3 regions of the Cohnella hongkongensis genome follow, and region 1 is predicted to be linked to each of the others. Evidence: riboswitches for the same ligand, from Rfam matches in the RefSeq annotation. Region 1 holds a riboswitch; each other region holds the start of a gene.
The links. A riboswitch is a leader RNA that binds a small molecule or an ion and turns the genes downstream of it on or off. The one in region 1 is predicted to bind cyclic di-AMP.
Positions count from the first base shown of each region.

Region 1 (5,320 bases):
GATTTTCTTCTTCGATTATGGCGCTACCTACGTACTATACCACAGAGAACTTCGGCAGCCAATCCCCGTGCGCTTCGATCAAGTCGTCGCACAGGGAGACGATGTCGTCCATCGACAGCTCGGCGGACGTATGCGGATCCAGCATCGCCGCGTGGTAGATGTGCTCTCTCTTGCCCGTAATCGCGGCTTCGATCGTCAGCAGCTGCGTGTTGATGTTCGTGCGGTTCAGCGCGGCGAGCTGCGGCGGCAGATTGCCGACATAGGTCGGAGTGACGCCGGAACGGTCGACGAGGCAGGGCACCTCGACGCAAGCTTCGCGCGGCAGGTTCGGAATCAGGCCGCCGGCGTTCATGACGTTGCCGCCGATCTTGAACGGAACGTTCGTCTCGATCGCCTCGAGGATGTAAGAGGCGTATTCGTGCGAGCGCTCGTGCTCCAGCCTGGAGTCGTTCAGCAGCTCTTCGCGCAGCTTCTCCCATTTGCTGATCTGCTCGACGCAGCGGCGCGGATATTCGTCCAGCGGAATATTAAAGCGCTCAATCAGCTCCGGATAGCTGCGCTTGATGAAGTATGGATGGTATTCGGCGTTGTGCTCCGAGGACTCGGTAATGTAGTAGCCGAATTTCAGCATCAGCTCGAACCGGACCATGTCGTGATGCTTCTCCTTCTGCTTCTCCGCCGCGCGCCGCTTGATCTCCGGATACAGATCGACGCCGTCCTTCGAGACCTCGAGCAGCCAGGCCATATGGTTGATGCCGGCGATCTTCGACTTGACGCCCGTCGCGTCCATGCCGAGATTGTCGAACAGATCCCGTACGCACACCTGCACGCTGTGGCACAGGCCGACCGTGTTTACGCCGCCGTAGGTATTCATGACGTTCGTCAGGACGGCCATCGGGTTCGTATAGTTCAGGAACAGAGCGTCCGGACAGACCTCGCGAATGTCCTTGGCGAAGTCGAGCATGACCGGGATCGTCCGCAGGTTGCGGAAAATGCCGCCGATGCCGACCGTATCCGCGATCGTCTGCCGCAGGCCGTACTTTTTCGGGACCTCGAAATCCGTGATTGTACATGGGTCGTAGCCGCCGACCTGAATCGCGTTGACGACGTATTTCGCTCCGCGAAGCGCCTCCTTGCGGTCGCCGTAGGACTTGATGACGCAGGTGCTTCCGGATGTCTTTTTGATGTTATTGAGAATGTTCTCGGAGTCCTTCAGACGAACCGGGTCGATGTCGAACAGCGCGATCTCGAAGCCTTGCAGCGCAGGCGTATGCATGACGTCCCCGAGCACGTTTTTGGCGAAAACCGTACTTCCCGCGCCGATAAAAGTAATTTTGGACAAGTCGATAACCTCCGGATAAATAAGATGATAAGCTACCTCCAATGTAATGCAAGCGCACTCGCAAGAATATGGAGGCATCGCGCATCTATATGGACATTTGTCGTTTGTTTGCTATAGTAGGAGCAAAAGACTTCAGGCAGGTGAGCGCCATGACTCCGGATCATGACGAATACGTCCTCGGCATGAACCCTTCTCCCTCCGGCGGTGAGCTGGCCGTTCTCTTCAGCGGGGAAGGCCAGCCGGTCCCTCTGCACAAGATGGGGCCAGCCGTTCACGATTATTATCTCATTCACACCGTGCTGTCCGGGTACGGAGATTTCACGATAGGGGGCCGGTCCTACCGCTGCGGCGCGGGAGACTCCTTTATGATTTTCCCGGGCGAGCTGTTCTCGTATCAGGCGGACGACAGAGCGCCTTGGCGCTATGCCTGGTTCGCCTTTGTCGGCTCCGGAGCCGCGGCGGCGATGGAGGCGATCGGCGCCTCTCCGGACAACCCGGTCGTAGCCGGCAGCCTGAATCCGCACGTCCGCAACGCCTACGAGCAGCTCCGGCGCTGCTTCGAGGGCTCGCTCGGAGCCGAGCTGTCCAATCTGGAGGCCGAAGGCTGGCTCCGCCTTCTGCTGCACCAGCTCGGCGCCGCCCGCGCCAAAAATCGTCTCGCGGCCCCGGCCGCCGCAGACGCCGACCATATCGTGAAGCAGGCGCTGCAATATTTGACGCTGCAGTACGCTCAGCCGATCTCCGTCTCGGGCATCGCCGGGATGCTCGGCTATCATCGAACCCATCTGTGCAAGCTGTTCAAGCAGGCGACCGGAATGTCGCCGATGCAGTACCTGCTGCAGATTCGCATGCAGCGGGCCGAGCTGCTGCTGGCCTCGCAGATGACGATTGAACAGGTCGCCTCGTCGGTCGGCTACGGGGACGCGCTTTATTTTTCCAAGAAGTTCAGAGCGTGGAGCGGCCACTCCCCCTCGGAATACAGAAAGGAGCTCCGGAAGCTTCCGGAATACGCCGGGAATCGGTGAGCGGCACTTATACGTAATATATGCGTTATTTAATTTGACTGAAAAGATTCTATTATGACTCTAACAACCTCTTTATGTTATATTTATTGACACATTTCTGTCGTTGATATATACTGAAGCTACGCTTAGTTTTCGGCGCCAACTGCCGAAAAGCGGGGGAACCATTATTGGGGCGAATCGTTCGCAGGCCGAACGTAGGGAGACCATCTTCCCGAGTCCGTCAGCTAACCTCGTAGGCATAAGATGGGGCTAATCTTTGCTTCGGATCATGAGGAAGCCGGGCCCTGACAACAGGGCTCTTTTTGTCATTTTCGCCCTCCGGACTCACCGGAAAGCCAATCCAGCGCGAAGGCGCGAAGGGAGACAGGTTCATGATCAAAGCCATTATTTTCGACTTCGACGGAACGATTATCGATACGGAGACCGCTTGGTATCAAGCGTTCCGCGAAGCTTATCTCTCGCACGGCGTCGAGTTGACGCTGGAGCAATATTCCCAATGCATCGGCACGAGCCTGCACCGCTTTAATCCTTACGAATACCTCATGACCGAGCTCGGACTGCCGATCGACAAAGAGGCGTTCCGCGAAAACATTCACGACAATCACGCCAAGCGGATGGAGGAGGAAACGGTCCGCCCCGGCGTGCTGAGCTATCTGGAGTCGGCCAAAGCTTTGGGCCTGAAGATCGGCCTGGCCTCCAGCTCCTCCGAGCAGTGGGTTCGCTCGCATCTGGATCGCCTGAAGCTGACGGACTACTTCGAATGCATCCGAACAGCCGATCACGTAAGCCGGGTCAAGCCCGATCCCGAGCTTTATTTGCAGGCGCTGAGCGGATTGGGCGTTCGTCCGGAGGAAGCGGTCGCCATCGAGGATTCTCCTAACGGAGCCAGGGCGGCTGCGGCGGCCGGATTGATATGCGTCGTCGTACCGAACGTGCTGACGGAGACGCTGAGCTTCCCCCGAGCCCACTATCGGGCCGATTCGCTGACGGACATTGATTTTCGCCGGCTCGTCGGCCGCGCCGCCGTATCCTGAGGCCCCGCAAGCAGATTGGAAGGAATGGAGGAAACGAGACCATGAAAGCCGTACAATTTGGAGCAGGCAATATCGGAAGAGGGTTCATCGGCTTGATGCTGTCCCGCTCGGGCTACGAAGTGTGCTTCGCGGCCCGCAACGGAAATCAGGTCAAGGCCCTCCAGCAGAAGAAGCGATACAAGGTTACCTTCGCCGGAGAACCGAAGCAGAGCATATGGGTAGACGGCGTCACCGGCGTCAATCTGAAGGACCGCGACGCCGTGATCCGCAAGGTGGCGGAGGCGGACGTCGTCACGACGGCGGTCGGCGCCTCCGCGTTGCCCGAGATTGCCGAGCCGATCGCCCGGGGAATCGAAGCTCGCCTCGCCAGCGATCCCCGGCCCCTGCTGGTGATGGCTTGCGAGAACGCGCTGAGCGGCAGCGCCCTGCTGCGCAGGTGGGTCATGCACCATTTGGCTCCGCAGTGGCAGCCGCTGGCGGAAAGCCTCATCCTCTTCCCGAATACGGCGGTCGATCGCATCGTCCCCCCGCAGCAGCATGCCGACCCGCTTGCCGTTCAAGTCGAGCCTTACTGCGAGTGGATTATCGAGCGGGTCCCGTTGATCGACCGCTTCCCGGCGATCGAAGGCGCTCGCTACGTCGATTCGCTTGAACCTTTCATCGAACGAAAGCTCTTTACGGTCAACACCGGGCATTCCGTCGCCGCCTACTATGGCTATCGCCAAGGGTACCGGACGATCCAGGAGGCGATGCAGGACGCCGATCTCCGCCGGAGCGTCGAGCGCGCGCTGGACGAGACGTCCCGCCTTCTGATCGCCAAGCACGGATTTCCTCCCGGCGAACATCGCCATTACGTTCGCAAAACGCTGCGCAGATTCGAGAATTCCGCCATCGTCGACAAGATCGTCCGCGTCGGACGCTCCCCTTTGCGCAAGCTGTCCCGGAACGAACGGTTCGTGCGCCCGGCGCTGCAGGCTCACGATAACGGCATTCCGGTTCCGCATCTGGCGTCCGCCATCGCCTCCGCGCTGCTGTACGACGACGACGGCGATCTCGAAGCGGTCATCCTGCAGACGTCCATTCGCCAAAGAGGCGCCGGACACGTGATCCGCAAGCATATGGGCATCCCCGATACACACGCCCTCCACCAGGAAATATTGAGCCGCTACGAACGCCTGAAAGCGAAAGCCTCCGTCCCTTCCGCCCGCGTACGCTAAACCTTACCCTCGGGCAGCTTGACAGATCAAGATTACAGTTGTAATCTATTCACGTAGACTACAACTGTAATCTTTTTTTGATGTCCATCACCGGTGATGAACGAACGGAGGAAGCTGCATGTCCGACTCTCCCCCCATCTCGGATGCGGAATGGGATATTATGCGGATCGTATGGCAATCGTCGCCATTAACGGCCGCCGACATTATCTCCCGTCTTAGCGGGAGCAAGCCCTGGAAGCCGAAGACGGTCAAGACGCTGATCGGCCGGCTCGTTCAGAAGCAAGCGCTCGGCTTCCGCAAGGACGGGCGGGAATATGCCTACTACCCCCTCGTGAACGAGGAGGACTGCGTTCGGGAAGCCAGCCGCTCCTTCCTCGACCGGATATACGGAGGCTCGCTTAAGCCGATTATGGTGCACTTCCTGGAATCCGGGAAGCTCTCTTCCGAAGACGTCCGGGAGCTGAAGGCGCTGCTCCGGGAAAAGGAGGAGTAGGCATGGAGCTCGCGGCGCGTCTGTTGGAGCGCGTGCTGATCGGTTCGGCGGAAGCGGCCGTTCTTGTCCTGCTTATCCTGGCCTTGCGGAAGGTTTGCCGCAAGGCGCTGTCTCCGGCGTGGAGCTATGCTTTATGGTTTCTGCTTCTAGCGAAGCTGGTCATTCCGCTGCTTCCGGAGGAGGCCGGAAGCCAGCTGCGCTGGATGGCC
Region 1 covers NZ_JBHSEP010000002.1:450,523-455,842, forward strand. The annotation lists gene melA (alpha-glucosidase/alpha-galactosidase) at 35-1,342, opposite strand; gene ACFO3S_RS05215 (AraC family transcriptional regulator) at 1,492-2,367, shown strand; cyclic di-AMP (ydaO/yuaA leader) riboswitch at 2,480-2,621, shown strand; gene ACFO3S_RS05220 (HAD family hydrolase) at 2,739-3,401, shown strand; gene ACFO3S_RS05225 (mannitol-1-phosphate 5-dehydrogenase) at 3,443-4,618, shown strand; gene ACFO3S_RS05230 (BlaI/MecI/CopY family transcriptional regulator) at 4,737-5,111, shown strand; gene ACFO3S_RS05235 (M56 family metallopeptidase) at 5,114-5,320, shown strand, end outside.

Region 2 (5,320 bases), on a different contig from region 1:
CACCTTCGGCGTGTAACGGGGATCGGGAACGTCGTCGAACGTCAAGGAGACTTTGCGGGCCTCGCGCGAGGCCGACAGAACAAACACGCCTTCGTATCGGCGCTCCCATTCGGACCAATGCGTGCCGGACGGCTTCGCTTTCCCGTCGGCTACCGGCAGGCCGCCCCACAACGTTAAAAAGGTGACGGCGCTCGCCAGCACCATCACCGCTCTTCCCAGTCGCGACCTCTTCATCGCCATTCCTCCATCCCGCTCGTCATAGCTTTAGCCTGAGCGAACGGGATGCTTTTCATTCACCGGAATGAAAAGACTCCTGACACTCCTCGATCTGATCGTTCGTACCGATCAGCACCATGACGTCCTCCTTCGACAGCACATCCTTGGCGGCGGGAGCGATAATAATTCCCCCCGGCTTGTTAATCGCCACGATGCTGCAGCCGAACTTGCCGCGCAGGTCGACATCCGCCAGAGATTTGCCCGACCAGCACTGCGGCACCGCCAGCTCCGCGATCGTATATTTCTGCGACAGCTCAATGTAATCGAGCAGGTTCGGCGAGACGAGCTGGTGGGCGACGCGGACGCCCATGTCCCGCTCCGGATAGATGATCCGGTCGACGCCCATTCTCTCCAGCACCCGCCCGTGCAGATCGGATACCGCCTTGGCCACGACCTTCTTCACCCCAAGCTCCTTCAGCAGAATCGTCGCCAGAATGCTCGCCTGGATATCGTCTCCAATCGCCACGACGCCGCAGTCGAAATTCCGCGCCCCGATCGAACGAAGCACATCCTCCTCCGTCGCGTCCGCCATGACCGTATGCGTCAGCATGCCGGACATCTCCTGCACCTTCTCCTCGTCCCGGTCGACGCCGAGCACCTCGTAGCCCAGTCGGATCAGCTCCCGGCCCAGGCTGGAGCCGAAGCGGCCCAGTCCGATGATGACGAACTGATTTAATTTCATCCTTCTCCGTCCTCTACCCGATGATGATTTTGCCTTCCGCGTGACGATAAAGCGGCCGACCCGGCTTCGGTCCCAAAGCGTAGGTCAAGGTGAGCGGCCCCAATCGGCCGATAAACATCAGAACGATAATTGTCAGCTTGCCCGCCAGGCTCAAGCTGTCGGTCAGCCCCATGGACAGTCCGACGGTGCCGAACGCCGACGTCGCCTCGAATAAAATTTTCAGAAAGCTGGCATCCTCCGTCGTAGCGAGCACCAGCGTCCCGGTCAGCACGATGCCGATGCAGAACAGCGTTACGGTAATCGCCTTGTATACTCTCTCCTGGGCCAGCCGCAGACGGAACAGCACGACGTCCTCCTTGCCGCGCATCATCGCCAGCACCGCGCCGACGAGCACGGCGAACGTCGTCGTCTTGATGCCTCCGCCCGTCGAGCCGGGAGAAGCCCCGATAAACATCAGAATGACGATGAAAAATTGGGTCGCTTGGCGCAGTTCGGCAATTTCTACCGTCGAGACCCCGCCCGAGCGGGTCGTGACCGACTGGAACAGCGCGGACATCGCTTTGTAAGCAAACGGCTCGTCTCCGATTGTGCGCGAATTCGTGAACTCGAAGATCAGAATGACGATCGCTCCGACGGCGACCAGCGCGGCGGAGACGCTCAGCACGACTTTGGTGTGCAGCGAGAACTTGCGCTTGTGCCGGTAATCGAACAAATCCGCCAGCACGATAAAGCCGAAGCCGCCAAGAACGATGAGAGCCATCGAGACGACGTTCATGTAGACGTCTTCGGAATAGCCGATAAAGCTGTTGCCCTCTGCGGACAGATCGAAGCCCGCATTGTTGAAGATGGAGATCGCATGGAAAACGCCGTGATAGACCGCTTGACCGAACGGCATGTCGAAAGCGAAGCGGATCGTGTACAGCACCGCTCCGGCCAGCTCCAGCGCCAGCGCATAGAAGATCACCTTGCGTACGAGACGGACAAGTCCTTCGATGCTGCCCTGGTTAAGCGACTCCTGCAAAATCAGTCTTTCCTTGAGCGAAATCCGCCTTCTTAAGATGAGCGCAAACAGCGTGGCCATCGTCATGAAGCCGACGCCCCCGACCTGGATCAGCAGAAGAATCACCCAGTGGCCGAAGACGGAGAAGTGGGCGCCCGTATCGAACAGAACGAGGCCGGTCACGCACGTTGCGGAGGTTGCCGTAAACAGGGCGTCGACGAACGACAGCGGCTCCCGGCTCGCGGAAGCGATCGGCAGCATCAGCAGCAGCGCCCCGGTCAAAATAATCAAACTAAAACCGAGAAGCATCATCCTCGGAGGAAAAGCATATAACCAGCGCACCGCTTTTTTGAACACAATGATCCACCTCGACCCGTATCCCGCTGCTGCTTTCTGAATCACCAAAAAAGCACTGGAACCCCAGTGCCCTTCATGCACGCGATTCCTGTTCGTCTAACGCCTACGAGGTTAGCTGTCGGGTTCGGGCTCGAACAGGCTGCCCTATCCGCCGCGGTCTGTCGCGGTTTGGAATTCACCCCTGGACGCTCGAATACAATGAACCTGTACCCCGCGATCCGTATTGGGTCCCCCGTTTTCCGTCCTAGGAAATTCGGCCGATTTATTCCGGATAAAAAACGTACCCCCGCATTATAGCCCTTACGCTGAGCGGGAACAACGTCAAAAAGGGGGCAATCCGGCTCGTTTAGGCGGTTTAACGGATAGTTCTTCGAGAGTTTTGGCTTCGGACAGTCATTATCGTTCGGTTTGCTTTCATTTTCATTGAAAATGCGAGATACTTAATGAAAAAAAACGGCAGCTTCAAGCGCGAAGCCGTTGAATACGTTATCTTTGAATTTTACTGCTGGCGAGGAGAGAAACCGCATGATCGAAAATCGACCGACGCCGCTGGACAAACGTTGGGTTTGGACGGCTGCGATCGGGCTGGCGCTGTTTTTGCTCATTCAAGTCTTCCCGATAACGGGGCAGCTTTTCACGACGAATGCCTCCGCCGTGCTGACGAGAGCCGAAGCGGAGCGGAAGGCGATCGAATGGGCGAACGAGAAATTCGGCATTGAAGCTGCGGACGTGAGCAAGACGACGGTAACGCATATGACCGACAGCAAGGCGAACGGCTACTTGTCCAAGCATGGCCTGACCGCCTCGTACGACAAGCTGTGGGCGGCGGCGGCTCCGACGGACGTGTACGTCGTCGAGCTGACGATCAGCGGGTCCCCGGGCGCGCTGGCCGTCTCCGTCCATATGGAGTCGGGCAGCCTGGTCGCTTGGCGGCATTTGGGGGCTGACTTCGACGCCGGCTCCGCGAGCCGCGAGGAAGAGACGCGGCCTGCAGCCGAGCAAGCCGCCGCCGCGCTGCGGTACGCCGAGTGGTACGGCATTCGCGCGAACGACTGGGAATGGACCGGCGAATCCTTCGGCGATCGCGGCTTCGAGTATGTGTCCCGCTTATCCGCGATCGAGGAGGCCGAGCTCCGGCTGCGCGTCGATCTGCCCCCGTCGTTCCGTCCGGCGGACTCCGCGATTCCCGAATGGCAGGGAGGCGCAGTCGCGTATCGGGTCGATCTGCCGGCCTCCTTCGTCCGGTATATGGAGGACCAGGAGCGGTTGGCCGGCCATTTGTCGGTATTCGGGTTCATTTTGCCCCAGTTGCTGCTATTCATCCTTGCGATTGTCTACACGGGGACTCACGGCGGATATACCTCCTACCGAAGAGGCATTTTTCTTGCGACCGTCTTTTTTGCGCTGTATGCAGCCTTAACGTTTAACATGATCCCCGGATTGCGGGCTGGAACCTGGGAGTCTGGAGTCAGCGTGGGCGATCGGGTTAATCTGACCGTCAGCCTCGTCACTTATGCGGCAATGGCGCTGCTGACCTACTTCTCGGCCGTCGGCGGGGACGGTTTGTGGAAGTCGATGGGAAGGCCGCTCTGGCCGAGGTGGCGGGAGTCCGGCTACGGGGAGGCGGTGCTGAAGAGCATGAAGGAGGGCTACTTCCTCGCTTTTATTCTGCTGGGCGCCCAATCCGTCATTCTTCTTCTGCTGGAGAAAACGCTCGGCGCGTTCGCCTCGTCGGACGCCACGCAGTCGATGTATAACATGAGCCTTCCGCTGCTTCTGCCGCTGCTGGCCTGGTGCGCGGGCATATCGGAGGAGCTGCAGAGCCGGCTGTTCGGCATCGGAGTGTTCCGCAGCTGGTTCGTCGGTCTTGCCCGCAAGTGGACGGGGAGGGAGCCGTCCCGCAGATCAGCCGTCGTTCTGACGACGCTCGCCATCGTTCCCCCCGGACTGTTCTGGGCGCTCGGGCATGTCGGCTACGCGGTTTATCCGGTCTACACTCGCATCATTGAGCTTGTACTCCTGTCCTTCCTGTTCGGCTGGTTCATGCTGCGATTCGGATTAATGGCCGTCATTTTCGCTCATGTCACGCTGGATGCGATTCTGATGGGCATGCAGATGATGTTCGACGGCCTGCCCGGCAATTTTGCCGGCGGCGTATTCAGCCTTCTGTCCCCCGCTCTTGTAGGCTGGGTCATATGGCGCCTCCACCGGGCTGCCCGGGCGCGAGCCTGAATCGCCCGCCCCTTCCGTCAGGCGAGCGCGCCGCCTTCGCGAATCGGCGCGGATCGGCTAGACGCGCTCGCGCGCCGCGGACAGCTTCTTCCGAATGAGCGGCATCAGCTCGCCCGCCAGCCAGAACACGAGCTTGGCTGCGAGAAGGCCTGCGAGAACGTCCGCGAGGACGTGCTGCTTAATGAACAAGGTGGACGCGATAATGGTGGCGCCGACGAGGGCGACGACCGTTCTCGCGCCCCCGCCCAGAACCCGGGCGCCGTAAATCATCAAGGCGCTGGTCAGCACATGAACGCTCGGAAAGCAGTTATAAGGCCGATCGTTGGCGTAGATGAACAGGACGAGCCGGTCGAACAGGCTGTCGGGCGTCACCTCGGGCCGGGGAACGGTCGTCTGGAAAAGCAGGAACACAAGGTTCGACAGCAGCAGTCCAAGGCACAAGGCCAGCAGCGTGCGGTAATATTCATGCCGGTCTTGCCGGAGAATCAGGATGAAGACGACAATCAGAAACGGGTACCAGATCGCATAGGGAAGAACGAACGCCGGAATATACGGCAGCATCCGATCCGCATCGGTCACGAGCGACTGAACGTTGCTGTTTGGCCGGTTTTGCAGGACGTACAGAACGTTGATGGCGGGAATGATCAGAAGCGCGAGGAGAGGCTTCCATGCTTTCCAGCCTTGCTGCGACGCTTTGGCGGCTTCGACCGGAATCATCAAGCCCTCGTTGCGCAGCTATCCGGCTCCGCGCGCAGCAATCTCCGCAAGTTGGC
Region 2 covers NZ_JBHSEP010000001.1:451,063-456,382, forward strand. The annotation lists gene ACFO3S_RS02025 (polysaccharide deacetylase family protein) at 1-234, opposite strand, end outside; gene ACFO3S_RS02030 (potassium channel family protein) at 290-958, opposite strand; gene ACFO3S_RS02035 (TrkH family potassium uptake protein) at 972-2,270, opposite strand; cyclic di-AMP (ydaO/yuaA leader) riboswitch at 2,401-2,584, opposite strand; gene ACFO3S_RS02040 (hypothetical protein) at 2,841-4,547, shown strand; gene ACFO3S_RS02045 (phosphatase PAP2 family protein) at 4,605-5,264, opposite strand; gene ACFO3S_RS02050 (YkoP family protein) at 5,264-5,320, opposite strand, start outside.
Region 2: linked by a shared signal. The riboswitch ahead of ACFO3S_RS02035 (TrkH family potassium uptake protein) and the one ahead of ACFO3S_RS05220 (HAD family hydrolase) in region 1 are both predicted to bind cyclic di-AMP.

Region 3 (5,320 bases), on a different contig from region 1:
ACCTCCGATCATTCCAGCTTGATTCCGTAAAGCTTGCCGCCCCGGGAAGCGACGACGGCATAATCGTTAAACACGGCCGGAGAAGCTTCGATGTTCGCCCCGATCGCGAGGCTCCCCCGTACTTTGCCCTCTCTCGCCGAGACGACGGAGACGACGCCGGCGGAGTCGGCCTGAATCAAGTAGGCGCGGCCGGAAGCGTCGTAGACGTCGGCCGGCGACGACCAGGCGTAGCGCTTCATCGGCAGCCGCCACGTTTCTTTGCCGGTTTTTTTGTCCAGCGCGACCATAAGTCCGGCTCCAAGCGTGCCGTACCGCGCAAGCGTAAATACGACGAGATCGGATATCTCTCCTTTGCCGACAACGGGAGTCGCCAGCATGCCGCCGTTCACGGGGCGGTCTCCGACGACGGAGAGGCATTCGTATTTCGCCTGCCACACGACTTTGCCGGTCAGGCCGTTAATTTTGCGCAAATAGGCAAAGCCTTTGCTCCCCTGCTTGTCGACCTCCGTTCCCGTGTATAAAAACGGCACGCCCTCCTCGACCTCGACGACGATCGTCGCATCCGTATCGTCCAAAGGCGGAAGCGCCCATGCCGGCTCGTTCGTCCGCACGTTCATGGCCACCAGGCTGCCGCCGTTGTCGGCGAAGTAAGCCAGATCGCCGTAAGCGGCGACGGAGTTCTCGATGCCCGGATAGCCGTTGCCGGCGATTTTATATCTGAATTTATGGATCACCGGCTTGATCGAGAGCGCTGCCCGCTTCGGATCGAACGCGGTGTTCAGCTGGATGCGATAAAACAAGCCGTTCTCCCCGCCCACCGTCAGCGTATCGTCGAGCCGGTTGAACAGGGCGGAGCTGTCGAAGGCCCCCCACTTCCGGTAGGCGAACGAATCGATGCCGTTCACGCGCAGCAGCCTTTTCTGGTCGGTCAGGCTGTACAGATTGAACCCGATCGTCCCGTTCTCCGGAACCCCCTCGCCCACGTACAGCAGCGGATAACCGCGGGGGTCGACGGACACGCTGCCTTTTAACGGATTTCCGACCTTGATCGGGCTTCTCGTCTCCTCCCCCGTCTCCAGCTCCAGGAAATAGACGTAGCCGTCCAGCGACGCATAGATCACTTCCGTAAAATCCGGCTTGGTGCGGAATTTCGCCTTCACGTTCATGGTGCGAAGCACCTCCGGCTTCCATCTGACGATCGCCGGCTGTCCCGTCCACCCGGCGCCGCCTCCCCACGAGCTGCTTCTCGTCCGCTTTTCCCACGCGATCTTGGGCCGGTAGGTCCGCATCTGCACCGTGCCGAAGGAGGGTCGGCTTCGCTCTCCGCCGCCGCGGAAAGTGAGCACGCCCTCCACGTCCGTATAAGTGTCGGGAAACGCTCGGGAGCCGGCGAGCTTGCCGCTCCATTGCCCGTTCTGAACGCCGTTCGCTTCCGCGATTCCCTGCCCCGCAAGCAGCGTCGCAAGGAGAAATATGACCGCTGCGCTCCCTCTTCCCATCCCCGTTCCAGCCTCCCCTGTCTCGCAATGAATAGATTTTACCTTCCGGGGCAGGAGAAGCATGTCAAACGGTCAAACGGGAAAACGAGGAACCTTTGTCGGAATCGGTTGAATGCGCGGCGGAACGGGCGAAAAAAGGACCGTCCGGCAAGCTGTCGAAGGCGCTGTCGCCCGGCTTGCGAGACGGTCCTATACTCTTTGAAAGGCGGGCTGCGTCAGCTCGGCACTTCCGCCCTTCTTTCCCGCTTGCGGGGAACGTCGGGCAGCTCGTTCACGGAGACGACCTCCTTCGTCCGCTTGGCCGGCTTCTTCCAGTAGCGCTCGCTTCCCGGAAGATCGTCGAACCAGGCAGCGTCGTCGGGACAATCCAGCACCATGAACTTCCCGTAGTTCCCTTCGCGGGACTGGTGATACTTCAGATACGCCTTGCCGTTCTCGATGGCCAAAATCTCGATCTTGCCCGACGTATGGCTCATCGACAGGCGCACCCTCTTGCCGAGTCCGGAAGTGCGGGCCTTCGCCTTCTCGACGATGTCGTAAACCTTGGCCAGCGGCAGCACGAAATCGTTGTTGCCCGCTACCGGACGGTTGATAAAAAAGTAATACGGCGTCACGCCGGCCCAGCTGAGCCGGTCGAGCAGCTCGCCGAGCACCTCCGGATCGTCGTTGATGCCCCGCAGCACCGGGGTCTGGTTGACGACGATCGCTCCGGCGTCGTGAAGCGCCTGGAAGCCCTTGACCGCTTGCGGCGTAATCTCGCGCGGATGGTTGATATGAGCCATTACGTAAATTCTCTTCTCCGCGCTGGAAAACTCGCGAATCGTCGCCAGCAGCTCCTCGTCCTCGTAGATGCGCATCGGATTAAAGACCGGGATCTTCGATCCGAGCCGAATAATCTGGACATGATCGATCTCGCGCAATCTATGCAATATCGCGCGCAGTTTAGGCGTCGCGAGAATGAGGCTGTCGCCGCCGGTAAGCAGCACGTTGCTGATCTCCGGGTGGTTGGCGATATATTGCAGGCCCGGCTCGATGTCCGACGTCGCCTCCTTGACGTCGTTGCGGAACAGTCTCTTGCGGAAGCAGTAGCGGCAATACGCGCCGCACACCTCGGAAACGATCAGCAGCGCGGTCGACGAATACTTGTGCTGGCAGCCCTTGACGACGTAGTTCGTATCCTCGTCCGAGGCGTCCCAGCGCCCGTATTCCTCCAGCTCGCCCTCGTTCGGAATGACCAGCTTGCGGATCGGATCGTTCGGATCCTCCCAATCGATCAGTCCCAGATAATAGTCGTTCACGCGGAACACGAACTTTTCCGTAATTTCCTTTAGCTTCTCACGCTGTTCCTCGGGGATGTGAGAGATTTTTCCGATATCGGTGATATACTTTGGTTGCGCCATTCGGCATTCCTCCTCCACGTATATTCAGTCGAATTCGAGAACGAATCCGTTCCAAGCCCCGCTTTGCCCTCCTTCCGTCCGAAGACAAAAAATAGCCCCGCGCGCAGCAGACCATCCCCTACTGCGAACAAGGGCCTATAGAGACAGAAAAAGACCCTCAACGGGTCAAAAGAATGCGCAGCTTATCCTGCCCATGACAATCCGACCCATCCAGTGCAGACGAGGTTAGCTGACGGGCTCGGGATAGATGGTTCCCTACATTCGCCATGAATGATTCGCCCCAAAAGAATGGTTCCCCCGCTTTCCGGAATATTCCGGAAACTAAGCTTAAAATAACTATAAAATAATCCTTTCGCCCTGTCAACCGCCGGAAAAGCCCGGATGCGATTGTAAGGCGGGTTTCGCGTCGGTTACAATGGAAGAAACAAGGAGGAAGACTCGATGCACAATGCCCGTAAACTTTCGGACACGCTCAAGGCTCTGATCGACCGGAAAGTCGTTCTGTTTCTGGTCGTCATTCTGCTGATCGGTCTGAACATTTTCATTCTGGAGAAAATCTCGTACGTCTTTCATCCGTTCAAGGTCGTTTTGGAGACCGTTTTTCTGCCCTTCCTTCTGACGGGAGTCGTCTATTACCTGCTCACCCCGATCGTCGACTACCTGGAGAAGCAGAAAGTGAAGCGCGTCTATTCGATCGTCGCGCTTTATCTCGTCATTATCGCCGTTCTGACGCTTACCGTCATGAAAGTCGTGCCGATGCTCAGCCAGCAAATTTCGAGTCTGATCACCCAGTTCCCGACCTACACCCAGAACGCTCAATTAAAGTTCGAGGAGCTGATCGGCAACGAGTACTTCAATCAGCTGCAAGAGATGATCGGCATCGATACCGCCAAGCTGGCAGACGATTTCTCCACGAGAGCGTCCGCGATTCTGAACAACGCCTGGTCCGGAATCGGAAGCCTCGTCGGCAAAATTACGGAAACGGTGCTGGCGATCATCACCGTGCCCTTTATCCTGTTCTATCTGCTCAAGGATCGCAAGAAGCTCGCTCCGTTCGTGCTCGGATTCGTGCCGACCCGGCTGAGAAACCGCTCCTTCGGCGTCATGCTCGAGATGAACCATCAGATCAGCTCGTATATCCGCGGCCAGATTATCGTCAGCGCCTGCATCGGCGTGCTGCTTTATATCGGGTATCTCATTATCGGTCTCGATTACTCTCTCGTGCTCGCCGTCATCGCCGCTTGCACGAGCATCGTGCCTTATCTCGGACCGGCGATCGCAATTACGCCGGCGTTGATCGTCGCCCTGATGACCTCGCCGATCATGCTCGTGAAGATGATCGTCATCTGGACGATCGTTCAGCTGATCGAGGGCAAATTCATTTCTCCCCAGATTATGGGAAAAACGATGCGCGTCCACCCGATTACGATTATCTTCGTCATTATCGCGGCCGGCAATCTGTTCGGCATCATCGGCATCATTCTGGCCGTTCCGGGCTACGCCATTCTGAAGGTGATCTTCACCCATCTGTTTCGCTGGTTCAAGCGCCGCACGGGGCTGTACGAGGAGGAGCTGCCGCCCGGCGCGGCGGAAGCGCCAAGCCGCCCCGAGAGCTGACGGACGCCTCTTAGGGCGGAATACCCGAAATGTGCCAAGGCGCTGAGGAGGCAACCCCTCCCCACCGCCTTTTTTCCGCTGTGCAATATGCAATGTCAAGCAAACGATTTCGACGTCCGGCAGACGGGGCCGTTTGGGCCGCGCCGCTTACGCATGCTGATATTGGGCATGATGAAGCCTGCTGTAGATGCCGCCCGAGGCGATCAGCTCGCGGTGGCTGCCCTGCTCGGCGACTCCGCTCTCGTCCACGACGACGATCCGGTCCGCATTCCTGATCGTCGCCAGTCTGTGGGCGATGACAAGCGTCGTTCGGCCGACGGACAGCTCGGACAGCGACTGCTGAATCGCCGCCTCGGTCTCGGTATCGAGCGCCGACGTCGCTTCGTCGAGGATGAGAATCGGCGGATTCTTCAGGAACATCCGCGCGATCGCCATTCGCTGCTTCTGCCCGCCCGAAAGCTTGACGCCGCGCTCTCCGATAATCGTGTCCATCCCTTCCGGCAGCTGCTTGATCATCTCCTCGAGCGAGGCTCTCCGGGCCGCCTCCCAGATCTGCTCGTCGGTTGCCTTCAGATCGCCGTAGGCGATATTCTCGCGGATCGAGCCCGAGAACAGAAATACGTCCTGCTGCACGATGCCGATGTTCTTCCTCAACGACTTCAGCGTCAAATCCCGAACGTCCATTCCGTCCACCGTAATCCGTCCTCCGGTCACTTCGTAGAAGCGCGGCAGCAGGCTGCAGATCGTCGTTTTGCCGGCTCCCGAGGGACCGACGAACGCAATCGTCTCTCCCGCCCGAATATT
Region 3 covers NZ_JBHSEP010000024.1:45,860-51,179, reverse strand. The annotation lists gene ACFO3S_RS23645 (hypothetical protein) at 1-30, shown strand, start outside; gene ACFO3S_RS23640 (outer membrane protein assembly factor BamB family protein) at 9-1,499, opposite strand; gene ACFO3S_RS23635 (KamA family radical SAM protein) at 1,715-2,899, opposite strand; cyclic di-AMP (ydaO/yuaA leader) riboswitch at 3,098-3,237, opposite strand; gene ACFO3S_RS23630 (AI-2E family transporter) at 3,341-4,516, shown strand; gene ACFO3S_RS23625 (ABC transporter ATP-binding protein) at 4,664-5,320, opposite strand, start outside.
Region 3: linked by a shared signal. The riboswitch ahead of ACFO3S_RS23635 (KamA family radical SAM protein) and the one ahead of ACFO3S_RS05220 (HAD family hydrolase) in region 1 are both predicted to bind cyclic di-AMP.